2 linked regions of the Noviherbaspirillum saxi genome follow. The protein of the gene in region 1 interacts with the protein of each later gene in a pairwise test. Links are inferred from orthologs where the notes say so. Each region holds a gene or a part of one and is shown on either strand. Other genes may lie near its edges.

What was found.
Region 2: the proteins of ftsB (region 1) and D3871_RS03670 interact in binary tests that used the Escherichia coli proteins (3 or more experiments, as listed by UniProt). The link is inferred for Noviherbaspirillum saxi from one-to-one orthologs.

What each region holds. Positions count from the first base shown.
Region 1 is NZ_QYUO01000001.1:1,487,309-1,496,320, reverse strand. The notes cover bases 6,203-8,880. They hold ftsB (cell division protein FtsB), read right to left. Parts: upstream 7,859-8,880; coding sequence 7,547-7,858; downstream 6,203-7,546. Other genes in these bases: eno (phosphopyruvate hydratase), read right to left, coding at 7,972-8,880; hslO (Hsp33 family molecular chaperone HslO), read left to right, coding at 6,403-7,335; D3871_RS07000 (gamma carbonic anhydrase family protein), read left to right, coding at 6,203-6,400. In the rest of the region: D3871_RS07030 (3',5'-nucleoside bisphosphate phosphatase), read right to left, coding at 1-521; D3871_RS07025 (alpha/beta fold hydrolase), read right to left, coding at 610-1,482; D3871_RS07020 (acetate--CoA ligase), read left to right, coding at 1,606-3,285; D3871_RS07015 (patatin-like phospholipase family protein), read right to left, coding at 3,302-4,327; D3871_RS07010 (hypothetical protein), read right to left, coding at 4,521-4,775; D3871_RS07005 (ferritin-like domain-containing protein), read right to left, coding at 4,992-5,819; more of D3871_RS07000, read left to right, coding at 5,876-6,202; more of eno, read right to left, coding at 8,881-9,012. UniProt on the Escherichia coli protein: Essential cell division protein. May link together the upstream cell division proteins, which are predominantly cytoplasmic, with the downstream cell division proteins, which are predominantly periplasmic.
Region 2 is NZ_QYUO01000001.1:749,455-758,518, reverse strand. What follows is about bases 6,209-8,938. They hold D3871_RS03670 (cell division protein FtsQ/DivIB), read right to left. Parts: upstream 8,100-8,938; coding sequence 7,317-8,099; downstream 6,209-7,316. Other genes in these bases: D3871_RS03665 (D-alanine--D-alanine ligase), read right to left, coding at 8,127-8,938; ftsA (cell division protein FtsA), read right to left, coding at 6,209-7,314. Outside these bases: D3871_RS03700 (ABC transporter ATP-binding protein), read right to left, coding at 1-870; glpD (glycerol-3-phosphate dehydrogenase), read right to left, coding at 937-2,475; D3871_RS03690 (DeoR/GlpR family DNA-binding transcription regulator), read left to right, coding at 2,635-3,396; D3871_RS03685 (peroxiredoxin), read right to left, coding at 4,120-4,626; cell division protein FtsZ, read right to left, coding at 4,790-5,977; more of ftsA, read right to left, coding at 6,082-6,208; more of D3871_RS03665, read right to left, coding at 8,939-9,064. UniProt on the Escherichia coli protein: Essential cell division protein. May link together the upstream cell division proteins, which are predominantly cytoplasmic, with the downstream cell division proteins, which are predominantly periplasmic. May control correct divisome assembly.

The sequences.
Region 1 (9,012 bases):
TTGAGGGTGGTCCAGCGGTGCGGAACGTAGCCGGGCTTACCTTCGATCAAGTAATTGCTGAACACTTCAGGAATATCCTTGCACACGCCCAGTTCGATGATATAGCGGGCAAAATGCGTGCGCGAGATCAGGTCCGGGTTGCCGACATACTTGAGCGCCCCCTCGAAGGCATTCGGAATGCCGACCTCGGCGAGCTGCGCGGCCATCGCGTGCGCACGCTTTTCGCGGCCGGAACGGGTCTGGATCAATCCCTGTTTCAGGTCTTCGTTGTTTTCGTCGAATTGCAGTCCGACGATATGGATGGTCTGGGACGCCCAGGTAACGGAAATTTCCACGCCCGTTACATAACGCATGCCCAGCGCATGCGCAGCTTCGCGGGCTTCCGGAATACCGTCGACTTCGTCGTGATCGGTCAATGCCCACACGTCCACACCGTTTGCCTTGGCGCGCGCGGCTACCTCGCCTGGCGGCAGCGCACCATCGGAAACGTTGGAATGGCAATGCAGGTCGACGTTCAACATGGAAATTTCTTGAGTAGGGACATGAGCCTTATTGTACGCCGAAGTCGCGGTCCGAAACGGCGCGCCGGCCACGGCCTGGCTTGTCCGGCTACAGGAAATCTTCGATCAATCCTGCCAGCTCTTCCGGCTGGTCGTGGTGCAGCATATGACCGGCGTTTTCGATCATTGCCGTTCTGACATTTGCAAAAAATCCTATGCGCCTGTCGATTTCCAAGCGCGCGCTTTCTTTCGGGCCCATCCAGCGCCAGGCTTCGGTGTCGGTGGCTTCCACCCACAAGACCGACGCCGTGATCGACTTCCAGCAAGCCAGCGCCTCTTCGACGCGATATAGAATCGGACTGATCAGCTTGTGCGCAGGATCGCCGAGAATTTCCCATTCACCCTGCTTGTTGTGTGCAGACCAATGCGCCGAAAGAAAAGCCGCACGTTCATCGGTAAGGCGTGGATTGGTTTTTTGCAGACGGGCCGCGACCTCGGCCTGGCTTGCATATGCACGCATGGTCGGCACTTCGCGCAATTCATCGAGCCATTTTGCATAGCGCCCCGGGGCTTGGTCAGGCTTGGTTGTCGGCATGCCGAAGCCTTCGAGATTGATCAGCTTGCGGATGCGTGCGGGACGAACGCCGGCATAAAGCGTGCACACGTTGCCTCCCATGCTGTGTCCGAGCAGGTTGACCGCTTCCTCGGGCGAGTAATGGGCAAGGATCGCATCCAGGTCGCCCATGTAATCGGGGAACCAATAGCAATCCGCTCCCGGCACTGCCGTCAGTCCAAACCCGCGCCAGTCGGGCGCGATGACATGCCAGTCTTTCTTGAGGCAATCGACTACGAATTGGAACGATGCGGAGACATCCATCCAGCCATGCATCATGAATATTTTCGGATTGCCTTCTTCACCCCAGTGACGCACGTGATATTGCAGGCCGCGAACGGGAATGTATTCGGAACGGGAAGATTTCATCGGCAGGCGCATGCGGGGTGGTTGATGGTAGATTGCAGATAAATCGGCATAATGGAAAGGCTGCAAACATGCCAGATTTGCAGAATAAACGAACGACCGTTCTATAATTATACCGGAGAGGACATGTCTTTTGCATCCCATCAGTCGCAGCCTGATCGCTATCAGGAGCTTTACACAAACTTCCAATGGCATGTTCCCGAGCAACTGAACATCGCGGATGTATGTTGCGCACGCTGGGCGGACACGCCGTCGAGAATCGCGATCCACTACGAAGACGACGAAGGAAAGACCGCCACCTTCACCTATTCCGAACTGCACCATCAGGCGAATCGGCTTGCAGCGGTGCTGCAGGGGCTGGGGGTATCCAAGGGCGACCGCGTCGCCATCGTGCTGCCTCAGCGCCCGGAAACCGCGGTAGCGCACATTGCCTGCTACCGGCTTGGCGCGGTGGCCATGCCGCTGTCCATCCTCTTTGGCCCCGACGCTCTCGAATATCGTCTGCAAAACAGTGAAGCTACCGTCGCAGTCGTCGATCAGGCGGGACTGCAGAATTTGCTGGACACGCGCGCAAACTGCCCATCGCTGCGCCATGTGATCGCAGTGGAATGCGCAACCGGCGACATGCTCGACTGGCACCGGGAACTCGCCGCCGCGGCCGACAGTTTCGATCCGGTGACTACACTTGCCACCGACCCTGCCGTTCTGATTTACACCAGTGGCACCACCGGTGCGCCGAAAGGCGCGCTGATTCCGCATTCGGCCATCATCGGCAATCTGACCGGCTTCGTCGCTTCACAGAACTGGTTTCCGCAAGAGGGGGACGTATTCTGGTCTCCGGCAGACTGGGCCTGGACCGGCGGCCTGATGGATGCCTTGCTGCCGTCGTTGTATTTCGGCATGCCCATTCTTGGCTACCGCGGCCGCTTCTCTGCCGAGACGGCGTTCCATCTGCTCGAAAAGTACGGAATAACGAACACCTTCCTGTTTCCGACCGCGCTCAAGATGATGATGAAGGCCGTCCCCGCACCGCGCGATCGGTATACGCTCAAGCTGCGCGCCATCATGAGCGCCGGCGAAGCGGTGGGCGATGCAGTCTTCAACTGGTGCGAGACAGCGCTTGGCGTGCCGCCGAACGAGATGTTCGGCCAGACCGAAATGAACTACATCGTCGGCAACAGCATCCATCAATGGCCGGCCAAGCCCGGCAGCATGGGGCGACCGTATCCGGGACACAGAGTGGCCGTGATCGATGACGAAGGCAATCTGGTCAAGCCGGGAGAGACCGGTGAAGTCGCCTTGAACAAGACCGATATCCATGGATACCCTGACCCGATTTTCTTCATCGGCTACTGGAAAAATCCGGAGGCGACCCGCAACAAATATACCGGCGATTGGTGCCGCACCGGCGATCTCGCCTTGGTCGACGAAGACGGCTATCTTTGGTATCAGGGGCGCGCCGACGACATGTTCAAGGCAGCCGGCTATCGGATCGGGCCGTCGGAAATCGAGAACTGCCTGGTCAAGCATGCGGCGGTCGCCAATGTGGCGGTGGTGCCAAAACCCGACGCGGAGCGCGGCAACATCGTCAAGGCATTCGTGGTGCTGACACCCGATGTCGTGCGCGGCGCAGAGGGCGATCAGCGATTGATTGCGGAACTGCAGGCTCATGTGCGCGGCAAGCTTGCGCCTTACGAGTATCCAAAAGAAATCGAGTTTATCGACGCGCTACCGATGACCACGACCGGAAAGGTCCAGAGGCGTGTGCTCCGACTTCTAGAACAGGAGCGCGCAGCCAAACCGTAGTAAGACGGTGCGCCGATTAACCGAACAGGCTGGCCAGCCGGAACGATGAGCGCACGCCAAGCTCCCGGAAATTATCCTGGAGCCAGATACCGGCACATTTGCGGCCTTCCTCGTACAAGCCCTGAATAAAGGCCGGCTGTGCATTCATCTTGCTGTGCTGGCTAAGCTGGCTCATCAACGCTTGCGATTCGACCACGTGCATATTCAACTGCCGCAACCGTCGTTCCAGCTTTCCGAACGCGATCCAGCCGTGCCTTGCCTCGCGCTGGGCCAGCATCAGCCCCTGCAACTCGGTAAAGAAAGTGGAGCTGAATCCCATCTCGGTCAGGCGATGCCAGATTTCATCCGCCGTCTTCGGCACCTTCAGGCGCGGCTCGGGATGCAGCAACACCACCATCATGTCGCGCGCAGAGCACTTTTGCACTAGCGGAAACAAAGGCGGGTTCGACGTCAGTCCGCCATCCCAATAAGCTTCGCCATTGATTTCCACCGCCCGGTGCAGCAACGGCAGACAAGCCGATGCGAGCAGCACGTCAATATTGATCTGCTTGTTGCGAAAGAGTTTGAGAGTCCCAGTACTGACTTGCGTGGTGGCGATGAAGAGACGAATCTTCCCTTTCGCGCGCAACAATTCGAAATCCACCTGCTGCGCCAATATGTCGCGCAATGGATTGATGTCGAAAGGATTCAACTGGTACGGAGAAAAATACCGGGTCAGCGACAGCAAGGGCCTGATGCCTGCGGGCGGCGCGGAGTTCATCGCAAGGCCCGAACGATTTTTCAGCATGTCGGGTACCACGCTGAACGGTGCCCGCATACTCACGCTTTCCCAAAAATCACGCAGTGCCTGGCGACCGCCTTCGCGGCCGCCGGCCGCCAACCCGTAAGCCATGACAACGGCATTCATTGCGCCAGCGCTGGCGCCGCTAATGCCCTCTATCTCGATTCGTTCATCCTGCAACAGCCGGTCCAGGACTCCCCAAGTGAATGCCCCATGGGAGCCCCCGCCCTGCAGGGCAAGGGTAATGGTCTTCCTGTGCATGTTTGCCTATTCCTGTAGTACGCCTTACTCGGCGTAAAGTGTTTATTACTTGCCATCGCTTCGACGAGCCGGCGTTGGCTCGCCTGGCGATTTATGGCGTAAGGACGCCTCCTCAATGAGGGAAGCGGAATGACTCGCAGGCTTCGTTACGCTGCGAAGATTGACTTGTGGATTGCTGGGCGCAGCGAGCGCCTTATTCTTTTTTCTGTGCGTCCTGCGCCTTGTTTTCCAGCTTTTCGCCGGCTTGCTGCATACCTTGGCCGGCCTTTTCAGCAACCTTGTTGAGTTCCTCGCCGGCGCGCTTGGCAGCCTGATCAAGCTGTGCACCTGCTCGCTCGGCAGGGCCTTTTTCGCCCGATGCAACATCCTGTTTTTCGCATGCGCCCAACAAGACGATGAACGACGCGGCCGTTATGAATGAAAGTGTTGATTTGGAGAGATTCGACATGGCTTACCCCCTATGCGTTTGCTGAACATGACATCCGGTCGAAACGGCTGCGGGTCTGATACATGCCTTGCGAATGCCAAGAGCACTGTGCCGACATACCGGATAACGACCTTTCAGATGCAAAGACCCACATAAGTGGCGCAAGTTTCATTGAGCGTTTGCAACACTGCAATAAACTTGTGATTCCTCAGTCAAACGAAAAAAAACGAGTACAGGTCAGAGTTGCAAAGCCGCAAGTTCGGCGTCGCTGAAACCGGCCGCCTTTCGCGCTTCAAGATTGAATGGTCCGCGCAATATCGGCGCCTTGTATTGCAATGCAAGCTCTGCATATGCCCGAACCGGATCCAGGCCGCGCTCCATGCAAAGCCATGCGTACCAACGGTTGCCGACCGCCACATGACCGATCTCGTCGCGCAGGATGATGTCAAGTATCTGTGCCGCGGGCAGATCGCCGGCTTGTGCCAGCTTTGCGCGCACCCCAGGTGAGGCGTCAAGGCCGCGGGCTTCCAATGTGCGTGGTACCAGCGCGATACGCGCGAGCACATCGCCAGAAGTTTTTTCCGCCATGTCCCACAAACTATTGTGAGCGGGAAAATCTCCGTAGGCGTAGCCGAGTGTACGCAGGTGCGCGTTGAGCAGTGAAAAATGCAGGGCTTCCTCGTCAGCCACTTTCAACCAGTCTGTGTAATAGGCTTCAGGCATGCCTGCAAAACGCCACATTGCATCAAGCGCCAGATTGATGGCATTGAATTCGATATGCGCCAATGCATGCACCAATGCGGCCCTTCCCTCCACGGTACGCATTGAACGGTGCTTCACCGCACGGGGCGGCACAAGCTCAGGACGCGACGGACGTCCTGGTATTGCATGGCGTGGCAGCAGGACAGTACGGACATCGAGATGCAATTGTCCGGCGGCCCAATTTCTTGCCAAGGCATTGACGCCCTCCACTTTTGTTGCGGGGTCTCCGGCTTCGAGCCAGTAGAGCGCCGCTTCTCGAAGATCCCTGGCGGCAACGATGTGGTCGGACGATGATGCGTTCATGCGAGCGGCGGTAAAATGTCGGTTTTTGAAGCAAACCCCTCATTCTACGGAAATACATGGCCATCTACCAATTGGGCGAGCATGTCCCCGATATTGACCCATCCGCATATATTGCCGATACGGCGAACATCATCGGCAAGGCGAAGGTCGAAGCCAACGCAAGCATCTGGTTCGACGTCACGATACGGGGCGACAACGAATTAATCACCATCGGCGAAAACAGCAATGTCCAGGAAGGCTGCATCTTGCACACGGATCCCGGCTATCTGTTGACTGTCGGCAAAAACGTCACGGTGGGCCATCAAGCCATGCTGCATGGTTGCACGATAGGCGAAGGCTCGCTGGTCGGCATCCAGGCCGTCATCCTCAACGGTGCAAAAATCGGCAAGAACTGCCTGGTCGGTGCTGGCGCCCTTGTCACCGAAGGCAAGGAGTTTCCCGACAACTCCCTGATCATCGGTTCGCCGGCCAAGGCGGTTCGCACGCTGAACGAGGAAGACATAGCGCGCATGCATCGCAACACGGGCAATTACGTCAAGCGCGGCCAACTGTTCAAGCAAGAGTTAAAACGAATCGGGTAATGATGGAAACAATGGATACGCTGCAACGATTTATTTTCGAGAATGCCGCCGTACGCGGTGAATTTGTCGAAATCTCGGAAACCTGGAAACAAGTGCAGGCGCGGAAAGCTTATCCCACCGCTGTCCGCACCTTGCTGGGCGAGATGATAGCGGCGGCAGCTTTGCTGTCGGCCAATCTCAAGTTCAACGGCATGTTGATCATGCAGATGCATGGTGATGGGCCGGTACGTCTGCTGGTCGTGGAATGCGATTCGGACCTGCAGTTGCGTGCGACGGCAAAACTGGCTGACGACGTCGTGATCGCCGATGACGCTACGCTGACGGAACTGGTGAATCTTCACGGCCACGGTCGTTTCGTCATCACGCTGGACCCGAAGGAAAAACTGCCTGGCCAGCAGCCTTACCAGGGCATCGTACCGCTGGACGGCGATACGGTCGCGGTCGTGATCGAAAACTACATGCTGCGCTCCGAACAGCTTGATACCAAGCTTTGGCTGGCAGCGGACGCGACGGTCTCGCGTGGCCTGCTGCTACAGAAACTGCCGAAGGAAGGCGGAATCGGCGCACCGGGCAGCGAGGATGCGGAAGCCTGGCATCACACCGTGATGCTTGCATCGACGCTACGCAGGGATGAAATGCTGGCGACCGATATCAACACCTTGATGCATCGACTGTTCTGGGAAGAGACGATACGCGTATTCGAGCCGCGCCATCCCTCATTCTATTGCAGCTGCAATCGGGAGAAAGTCGGCAACATGCTCAAGATGCTGGGCAAGCCGGAGGTCGATTCCGCTCTGGAGGACTTGGGCAAACTGGCAATCGACTGCGATTTTTGCGGCCAGCATTATGACTTCGATAAGGTGGATTGTGCGCAGTTGTTCGCCACGGAACATACCAGCGATGCAATTCAACCGGCAGGCAATGTAAAACATTAATGACGGGCTGAGGTCTTAGTGAGCGTACGCAGTAGTTGATTTCAGTCAGCTTGAGGGGCCGGGGCGACGCTAGAGCAATTTCACCCTGACTGTGCCGTCGATGCCGGACGATTTGCCTGCGGCACGGCGTTACGCCTCCTTGCCATGGCTAGCCATGTCGCGTCGCCGCGCCTTGTTCCACAGCCAAATCGCCTCGGCCTCGCCTGGCAAGTCAGGGTGAAACTGCTCTAGCCGGGGCAGGCTGAGCACCATTCGGCTGCAGAATCTGGATAAAAATCTCGCCATCCTTGATCATGCCCAGCTCATAACGGGCGCGTTCTTCAACGGCGCCGGTGCCATCCCGCAGATCCTTGACTTCGGAATTAAGCTTCGCGTTACGGGCCTTGAGTTCTTCGTTCTTCTTCTGAGCCGCGGAAACCTGCTTGTCCAGATCCCATACACGCAACCACCCTCCCTTACCCATCCACAAAGGGATCTGGATCAGGATAAGTAATGCCGCAAGACTGACGGTGATTAAACGCATGCCGACATTGTAGTGGGGTCGTTATAAAAAATGGGAGCCGCGGCTCCCATTTTTTGCTTCCACGCTACACTCGCGCGTCAGACTTCGTTTTCCACTTATACCAAAAGCGAAGATCAGCGCAGGTTGTAGAAAGCGCTACGTCCCGGATAGCTGGCGATATCGCCGAGGTCTTCTTCGATACGCAGCAACTGGTTGTATTTTGCCATGCGGTCGGAACGGGACATCGAACCGGTCTTGATCTGCAGCGCATTGGTGCCCACTGCGATATCGGCAATCGTGGCGTCTTCGGTTTCGCCGGAGCGATGCGAAATCACGGCGGTGTAGCCGGCGCGCTTAGCCATTTCAATCGCAGCAAACGTCTCGGTCAATGTACCGATCTGATTGATCTTGATCAGGATCGAATTGGCGATATTTTTCTGGATGCCTTCGCGCAGGATCTTGGTATTGGTGACGAACAGGTCGTCGCCCACCAGCTGAACCTTCTTGCCCAGCGCGCCAGTCAGCGTCGCCCAGCCTTCCCAGTCGTTTTCCGCCATGCCATCTTCGATCGAGATGATCGGATACTTATCGCACCAAGTCGCGAGCAGATTGGTAAAGTCGGCCGACGACAGCGACAGGCCTTCGCCATGCAGCTGGTACTTGCCATCCTTGTAAAATTCCGACGCCGCGCAATCCAGGCCCAGTGCAATCTGGGTGCCCGGCTCATAGCCGGCTTGTTCGATCGCTTGCAGAATCAACTTGATCGCTGCTTCGTGGTTGTCGACCGAGGGAGCAAAACCGCCCTCGTCGCCGACCGCGGTCGTCAACTTCTTGTCGTGCAGGATCTTCTTCAGCGTGTGGAACACTTCGGCGCCATAGCGAATCGCTTCGCGGAAGCTCGGTGCGCCAACCGGGATGATCATGAATTCTTGCAGGTCGAGATTGTTATCCGCATGCGCGCCGCCGTTGATGACATTCATCATCGGCACCGGCATCTGCATGGCGGCCGAACCGCCAAAATAGCGATACAGCGGCAGGCCGGATTCTTCGGCAGCGGCTTTTGCGACAGCCATGGAAACGGCCAGCGTAGCGTTGGCACCGAGGCGGGCCTTGTTTTCAGTTCCGTCGAGATCGATCAGAGTGCGGTCGAGGAATGCCTGTTCGTTGGCATCGAG
Region 2 (9,064 bases), 740 kb from region 1 along the record:
ATAGCGCGCGGCGAGGTGCAAGCTATGCGCGCGCAGTCCCAGTACGACTTGCTTGTGCCCGGCCGCGCGCTGTACTTGTCCGGGATTGAGCTGGATCGACAGATCGCCGCTCAGGCGTGCAACGCCGCCTGCATCGACGGTGGCTTCCATCAAGTTGATCGGCGGGTCGCTGAACGTGCGTGCCGCCTGGATCGAGTTCGGCGCATTGAAGACCTCGACCGTATTCCCCTCCTGCAGCACGCGTCCTTCATGCATGACCGCGACATGCCCGCCCAGCTGCAAGGCTTCGAGCGGTTCGGTCGTTGCGTATACAACGGTGGTATGCCCTTCGGAAAACAATTCGGTCAGTTCGCGTCGCAATTCTTCGCGCAATTTGTAATCGAGGTTGACCAGCGGCTCGTCGAGCAACAGCAGTCCTGCATTCTTGATCAGCGCTCGGGCGAGCGCGGTGCGTTGTTGCTGTCCGCCGGACAGTTCGGCCGGTGAACGCTGCAAATAGGGCGCGATATGCAGGCGCTCGGCCATGTCGGCCACGCGCTTCCTGATTTCCGCTTCAGGCACGCGCTGTATGCGCAGCGGCGAAGCAATGTTGTCGAATACCGTAAATGAGGGATAGTTGATGAATTGCTGGTACACCATTGCCAGGTCGCGCTGACGCACCGACACGCCGGTCACATCCTTGCCATCGGCCAGCACGCGGCCACCGGTCGGGCGGTCGAGCCCGGCCATCAGCCGCATCAATGAAGTCTTGCCGGCCCGGGTGGTCCCGAGCAGCACGTTGATCGTCCCCGGTATCAGCGAGAGCGAGGTCGGATAGATATGATCTTCCGCGCCATGTTTCTTGCTGACGTTTTCCAATACGAGAAGCACGCTGTCTTCCTCCTAAAAATCCCTGTGCGGTTGTTATCGCCGTTCTTATCGTTGGGGCACAATCCGCTATGCGACGGCCCTGCTCGTGCGCATCCATGCATCCAGTTTTGCTTCGCTTCCGGCCGGAAGATGCAGGCCGAGCTTGGAGCGTCGCCACAGAATGTCGGCCGCGCTTACCGCCCATTCATGCTCCATCAGGTAATTCACTTCGGCCACATACAAGCCCGGCGCGATTTCTTCTCCCATATCGCCGACTCGGGTGCGTCCGGCCAGCAGCATGCGGGTACGCGAACCGTAGGCGCGGGCATAGCGGGCAACCAGCGCCGCCGGCAGCCATGCATACTGCTTCTGGAGCTCCTGCACGAAGCGATCGAATTGCAGCACCGACTGGTTGGTCGGCTGGCTGCCGAACAGATCGCCGCCGGGCATGCATGCCTTTGCGGTCCATGCGCCGCTGCTGCGCGTCGGCAACTTTGGCGCCAGCATGTCGACGGCTTCTTCGGCGAGTTTGCGAAAGGTCGTGATCTTGCCGCCGAACACCGATAGCAGCGGCGGACCGTCCGCATCCATTTCAAAGCGATAGTCGCGCGTGACTGCGGAAGCGCTTGCCGCCTCGTCCTCGACCAAGGGACGCACGCCGGAATACGTCCAGACCACGTCGCCGGGCGTAATGGATCTGCGGAAATAGCGATTGGTCAATTCGCACAGATAAGCGATTTCCTTCTCGTCGATCGCCACCTTGTTCATGTCGCCCTGGTAATCGATATCGGTGGTGCCGACCAACGTAAAATCCTGTTCATACGGAATCGCGAAGACGATGCGGCCATCCGGATGCTGAAAGATGTAGGCATAGGGATGGTCGAACAGGCGCTTGACCACGATATGACTGCCCTTGATCAGCCGCAGCGACTTTGCCGACGGGCGTTGCGCCGCGGTTTGCAGAAAGTGCGCGGTCCATGGGCCGGCAGCATTGACCAGGCTTTTTGCCTTGACCGCAACCACGGAGCCGGAAGCGGTGCGCAATTGGGCAAGCCAGTGATCTCCTTGACGCTGCGCCGAAGTGCAAAGCGTGCGCGTAAAAATCTTGGCGCCGCGTTCCGCCGCATCGACCGCATTCAATACGACCAGGCGCGCATCGTCGACCCAGCCGTCGGAGTAGACGAATCCCTTGGTGAACTCCGGCTTGAGCGGTGAGCCTGCGGCGTGGCGGCGCAAGTCTATGCCTTGGGAGCCGGGCAAAATCTCGCGCTTGGCCAGGCTGTCATATAAGAACAGCCCGGTTCTGATCATCCACCCCGCACGCTGCCCCTTGTCGTGCGGCATTACGAAGCGCAACGGCCACATGATATGCGGCGCCGAACGCAGCAGCACCTCGCGTTCGATCAGTGCCTTGCGCACAAGATTGAATTCGTAATACTCGAGATACCGCAAGCCGCCGTGGATCAGTTTGGTCGAGGCCGATGACGTATGCGCGGCCAGATCATCTTTTTCACACAGGACCACCGACAGACCGCGTCCGGCCGCATCGCGCGCGATGCCCGCGCCGTTGATGCCGCCGCCCACGATCAGCAGGTCGCAATCCAGAGTGTGCTGACTGATTTCCATGCGGTAATCGCCTTAGAAGTGTATTCTCGGTAACATGACAGAGCGTAAAGATACGACAACAATCGAATCGAAATCAACACATATTTTGACTTTATTTTTTCGTTTATGTTCGTTTACAATCAGTTTAAGTGTCCTGTAATTGTTTATCGGAGATAAGGAATGACTCTTAATCCACGTCAAAGACGTTTGCTTGAAGTGGTCCGGCAGCGCGTCACGATGTCGGTCGAAGACTTGGCGCAGCAGCTGGATGTGACGCCGCAGACGGTCAGGCGCGACGTCAAGCAGATGGAGGAAGCCAAGCTGCTGGCCCGCTATCACGGCGGCGTGGGCCTGCCCTCATCGGTGGAAAACATCGACTACAGCCAGCGGCAAGTGATGAATATCGATGCCAAGCAACGCATTGCCGGCGCGGTGGCGAAACAGGTGCCAGCCGGATGTTCGCTGCTGATCAATATCGGCACGACAACGGAGGAAGTGGCGCGGGCGCTGGTTCATCACCATGGCTTGCATGTGGTAACGAATAATCTGAACGTCGCGGCCATTCTTGCCGATAACCCGCAATGCGAGGTCATCATCGCCGGCGGCGTGGTGCGAGGACGTGATCGCGGCATCGTGGGTGAGGCGACGATCGATTTCATCCGGCAATTCAAGGTGGATATCGGGATTATCGGGATTTCGAGTATCGAATCCGATGGCACGCTACGCGATTTCGATCCGCGTGAGGTGAAGGTGGCACAGGCGATTATCGAGCAGTCACGGGAGGTGTGGCTGGTGGCGGATCGGGATAAGTTCGGGCGGCAGGCGCTGGTGAGGATGGCGCATCTGTCGCAGATTGATATGTTGTTTACGGATGTTAAGCCGCCGGAGGGGTTGGCGAAGGTGTTGAAGGAGGCGCATGTGAAGGTGGTGGTGGCGCCTTGATTGATGGATTGCTTTTTCTTCGGTGATTCTATTCCGTTGTTTCTTCGGACGAGCTTGCCGGGACTGGCCCCGGCGGGCCACTCACTTTTTTGCTTCGCCAAAAAAGTAGGCAAAAATAGGGGGGCCGCCGAGGCCGAACCCTGCATCGCCGCCCGCTGCGCGGGTGCCCAAAAGACTGCCGTTCAAAACGGGAAGCGCAGAACTCGCCTGCGGCTCCCCTCCGCGGGCCCAGACAACTGCGCTTCTTATCCGTTTTGAACGGCACTCTTTTGGCGTCGCTACAAGGGAACTGCCTGCACCCCATCCCCACCCTGACCCTCCCCTTGAAGGGGAGGGAACTGTGCTGTCCTTTACTTTATAAATTCAACAGGTGGAAATACGGGTATTTCTGACTACGGTTGAAATGTAAAGAACGCATGATTCCCTCCCCTTCAAGGGGAGGGTCAGGGTGGGGATGGGTGTCAGCCTTTCCCGCTGTGAGCAGCCGCCGGTGTGCATACGCAAGCGGATAAAGAAGCGAAACCTGTCTAAGCCGCAGGCGAGTTTGTTTCGCTTCCCGCTTGCGTATGCACACCGGCGGGGACCCGAAGGGCTGCGAGCGCCGGTCGCCTTTCTTTGCTTACTTTCTTTGGCGAAGCAAAGAAAGTAAGTGGCCCGCCGGGGCCAGTCCCGGCTAGCCCGTCCGAAGAACGAAAAGAACCGAATTACCGAAGAGCGAAAACCTTACCCCAACTGCCCCAACAACGTCTCAGCATTCGAAACCTCAAACTTCCCCGCATGCTCCACATTCAGCTGCTTCACCACCCCATCTTCCACCAGCATCGAATACCGCTGCGACCGCGTCCCCATACCAAACTTGCTGAAGTCCGCATCCAAGCCCAGCGCCTTCGAAAACGCCGCATTCCCGTCTGCCATCATGCGCACGGTACCGGTAGCCTTCTGATCACGCCCCCAGGCACCCATCACGAAAGCATCGTTCACCGAAACGCACCAGATTTCATCCACGCCCTTGGCTTTTAGATCAGCCGCATGCTGGATATAACCCGGCACATGTTTGGCGGAACAGGTCGGTGTGTACGCGCCCGGCAATCCGAAAATGGCAATATTCTTGCCCTTGGTCAGCTCGCTGACGTTGAAGGTATTCGGGCCGAGTGAGCAGCCTTCCGATTCGACTTCGATAAATTCTGAAAGGGAGCCTTCCGGCAGGCGATCACCGATCTTGATGGTCATGATGTGTCCTCGTATTTGATGTGATGTGGCGGTATTGCCATGGCGCTAACGCCAATAAAAACGCCGCGCCGCCCGTTTTCACGAGGGGCGCGGCGTACAGACCGCAGTATGCCTTGTTATTGCCTTTTCTGCACCGGCGCAAGTATACGCCGGCTATTTCGACTCAGTCCGCCTGCTTGCGCAGGAAGGCCGGAATGTCATAGGTTTCCATGCCATTCTTTTCCAGCGCGCGCACGGTATCCGACGCGGATTCGCGACGCCATACCGCCGGCTTGCTCAAGCCTTCGAAGGAACCGCCAGGCTGGGCCGAACCGTGATTCATCATGCCGGTGCTCTGCATGATCGGCTCGTTGTGCGTGCCTGTGCGCAGGACCGGTGTCTGGACCAGCTGCACGTTCTTGCGCGAGCGGCCCAGGCCGGTGGCGACCACGGTGACGCGGATATCGTCGCCCATGGAGTCGTCGTAGGCGATGCCCTGCGCAATCGACGCGTCCGGCGCGGCGAAAGCACGGACCGTCGCCATGACTTCCTTGATTTCCTTACCCTTCAAGCCACGGCTGGCAGTGACATTGACCAGCACACCGCGCGCACCGGACAGGTCGATGCCGTCGAGCAGCGGCGATGCGACGGCCTGCTCGGCCGCAATACGTGCACGGTCGACGCCGGACGCGGTTGCCGTACCCATCATTGCCTTGCCCTGCTCGCCCATGATGGTCTTGACGTCATTGAAGTCAACGTTGATGTGACCCGGCACATTGATGATTTCGGCGATGCCAGCCACCGCGTTGTTGAGCACGTCGTCGGCATGCTGCAGCCATTCGATCATGCTGTCGTCTTCGTAAATCTCTTCGAGCTTTTCGTTGAGGATGACGATCAGCGAATCGACGTGCTGGGACAATGCTTCCAGGCCTTCGTCGGCGATTTCCATGCACTTCGCGCCTTCGTAGGAGAAAGGCTTGGACACGACTGCAACAGTCAGCGCGCCCAGTTCCTTCGCCACTTCGGCCACGATCGGTGCGGCGCCGGTGCCGGTGCCGCCGCCCATTCCGGCTGCGATGAACACCATGTGCGCGCCGCGCAGTGCATCAACGATGCGCGTGCGCGATTCTTCGGCCAGCTTGCGGCCCACTTCCGGCTTCATGCCGGCGCCCAGGCCGGTTTCGCCGATCTGGATGACGTTGTTGGCCTTTGAAGTCGCCAATGCTTGCGCGTCGGTATTTGCGGCGATGAATTCCACGCCGGACACGCCCTTATTGATCATGTGTTGCACTGCATTGCCGCCCGCGCCGCCAACACCGACCACCTTGATCACCGTGCCCAGGTTTGCGTTATCGATCATATCGATTTCCATGATGACTCCCTTAGATGATGATGCAGTTTTCAGTCGTTAGTCACCACGCGGTGTGGCGACTAGCAACTGCAAACTGCGTTCTTTGCAAATGACGATTTTTGATTTTAGAAATTACCCAGGAACCACTCTTTCATGCGTTGCCATACCGCTTTCACCGAACCATCCTGGCGGGTGACGATATGGCCGCGCAAGTACTGCTTTTTTGCTTCCAGCAACAAACCGAGCACGGTGGAATAGCGGGGGCTGCGTACGACATCCGCCAACTGGCCGCTGTACTCGGGTACACCCAAACGCGCCGGCTTGAGGAAGATGTCTTCCGCCAGCTCTACCATGCCCGGCATCATTGCCGAGCCGCCCGTCAGTACCAGTCCTGACGACAGCACTTCTTCATAGCCCGACTCGCGCACCACCTGATGCACGAGCGCAAACAATTCTTCGACGCGCGGCTCGATCACCGCCGCCAGCGCCTGGCGCGACAGGCTGCGCGAACCGCGATCGCCCAGTCCCGGCACTTCCAGCGATTCGCCCGGATCCGCCAGCACCTGCTTGGCGACGCCGTAGCGCAGCTTGATTTCCTCGGCTTCCGCCGTCGGCGTGCGCAAGGCCATCGCGATGTCGTTGGTGATCTGGTCGCCCGCGATCGGAATGACCGCAGTGTGGCGGATCGCGCCTTCGGTGAAGATCGCGACATCGGTGGTGCCGCCGCCGATGTCGATCAACACCACGCCCAGTTCCTTTTCATCCGGCGTCAGCACCGCGTCGGCCGATGCCATCGGGTGCAGGATCAGGTCGGATACTTCAAGACCGCAGCGGCGCACGCACTTGACGACGTTCTGCACCGCCGAGACCGCGCCGGTCACGATGTGTACCTTCACTTCCAGCCGGATGCCGCTCATGCCTATCGGCTCGCGCACGTCATCCTGGCTGTCGACGATGAATTCCTGCGGAACCGTATGCAGCAACTGCTGATCGGTCGGGATGTTGACCGCCTTCGCGGTTTCGATCACGCGCGCCACGTCGGTGGCGGTGACTTCCTTGTCCTTGATGGCCACCATCCCGCTCGAATTGAAGCTGCGGATATGGCTGCCGGCGATACCGGTATAGACGTTCCTGATCTTGCAGTCGGCCATCAGCTCGGCTTCTTCCAGTGCGCGCTGGATAGACTCGACCGTCGCTTCGATGTTGACCACTACCCCCTTCTTCAAGCCCTTGGATTCGTGCTGCCCGAGTCCGATGACTTCATGCCTCCCGTTTGGCATGACTTCGGCGACCACGGCCACGACTTTCGAGGTGCCGATGTCGAGGCCGACGATCAGGTTTTTTGCGTCTTTTGTCATATTTATCGCTTCGCTTGTTTCGCTTTTTTGCTATCCGTTCCGAACTTCACTCCCGGTGCCCGCAGAGCCAGGCCGTTCGGGTAACGCATGTCCACACTTTCCATCTTGTCCTGCAGACGGGCGGCAAGCTGCGGATAAATTCCGATCAGCCGGTCCACGCGGTCTTTCACGGTCGTCTTGCTCTGCTCGCGGCCCAGTTCCACTGTCAAACCGTTGTTGAGCCTGACGGTCCATGCGTAGCGGCTGGACAGTTGCAGCGCATCGGGCTCCAGCTGGATAGGCTTGAACCAGTCCTGCAATTCTCGGTAGCGCATAACCACTTCCTTCTCGCTACCTTCCGGTCCGGCGAACTCGGGCAACTCTCCATCTTCTTCCGCCTCATCCAGATTGGCCGTGAAGATATCGCCCTTGATCGACACCAGCCTGCCGTCATCACCCCAGGTGCCCAGCGGCATATGCTCTTCCACCTGCACGATCAACTTGTTCGGCCACTCGCGCCGCACACTGGCCTTGCGCACCCAAGGCACCGCTTCAAACGCCTGCCTGACCGCATCGAGATTGGCGGTGAAGAAATTGCCCTTGATGCGCGGTACCGCAGTCGTGCGTATCGTCGAAGGATTAACGTGCCTCAACTGCGTTCCGTCGACAGACTCGACCTGAATACTTCTCAGCGTAAACATCGGCCGGTTGGCCACCCACCACAGGCCGGACGCAAGCAAGCTCAACACCAGCAGGCCTAGCAAGGCGCTGGTGGTTGCGTTGAGCGTTCTGACGTCATGCCACATGGTGATCCGGCTCTTTCCTTGATTGTCTTAAGCGGGTTTCCAGTCTTGCGACGGCTTCAGGTCCAAATCGGCCGAACGCAAGATTTCCACGCACAAGTCTTCATAGCTGACTCCCGCCGCCTTGGCTGCCATCGGCACCAGCGAATGTCCGGTCATGCCGGGAGAAGTATTGATCTCCAGCAGGAAGGGTTCGTTGTCGGCCGCACGCAGCATGAAATCGACGCGCGCCCAGCCGGAGCTGCCGACCGCATTGAAAGCACGCACGGCGATCGACTGGATGCGCTTGGTCAACGCGGCGTCGAGCGGTGCCGGGCACAAATACTGCGTGTCGTCGCTGAAATACTTGTGTTCGTAATCGTAGTTGCCCTGCGGTGCACAGATCTCTACGATCGGCAACGCGCGTGCATGGCGCCCGGTACCGAGCACCGGCACGGTCAGCTCGCGTCCGGAAATGAATTCTTCCGCCAGCACGACTTCGTCATACTTCGCGCACAGTTCGAAACCGCTTTGCATGTCGGAGTAGCCAACCACCTTGCTGATGCCGATGGTCGAGCCTTCATGTGGTGCCTTGAGCATCAGCGGCAATCCGAGGTCGTCCGGCACCTTGCGCAACTCTTCCAGCGTCGCATCCTTCGAGTCGAGCACGCTAAAGCGCGGCGTCGGCAAACCATGACTCAGCCAGATACGCTTGGTCATGATCTTGTCCATGCCGATCGATGAAGCCATCACGCCCGAGCCGGTATAGGGGATGCCGAGCTGTTCGAGCACGCCCTGCAATGTGCCGTCTTCGCCATAGCGGCCATGCAAGGCGATGAATACGCGATCAAACTTTTCCGCAGCCAGTTCAGCGATGCTGCGCTCGGCCGGATCGAAACCGTGGGCATCGACACCCTTGCTTTGCAGTGCCTTCAGCACGCCGCTGCCGGACATCAGCGAGACTTCGCGCTCGGCGGAACGACCGCCGA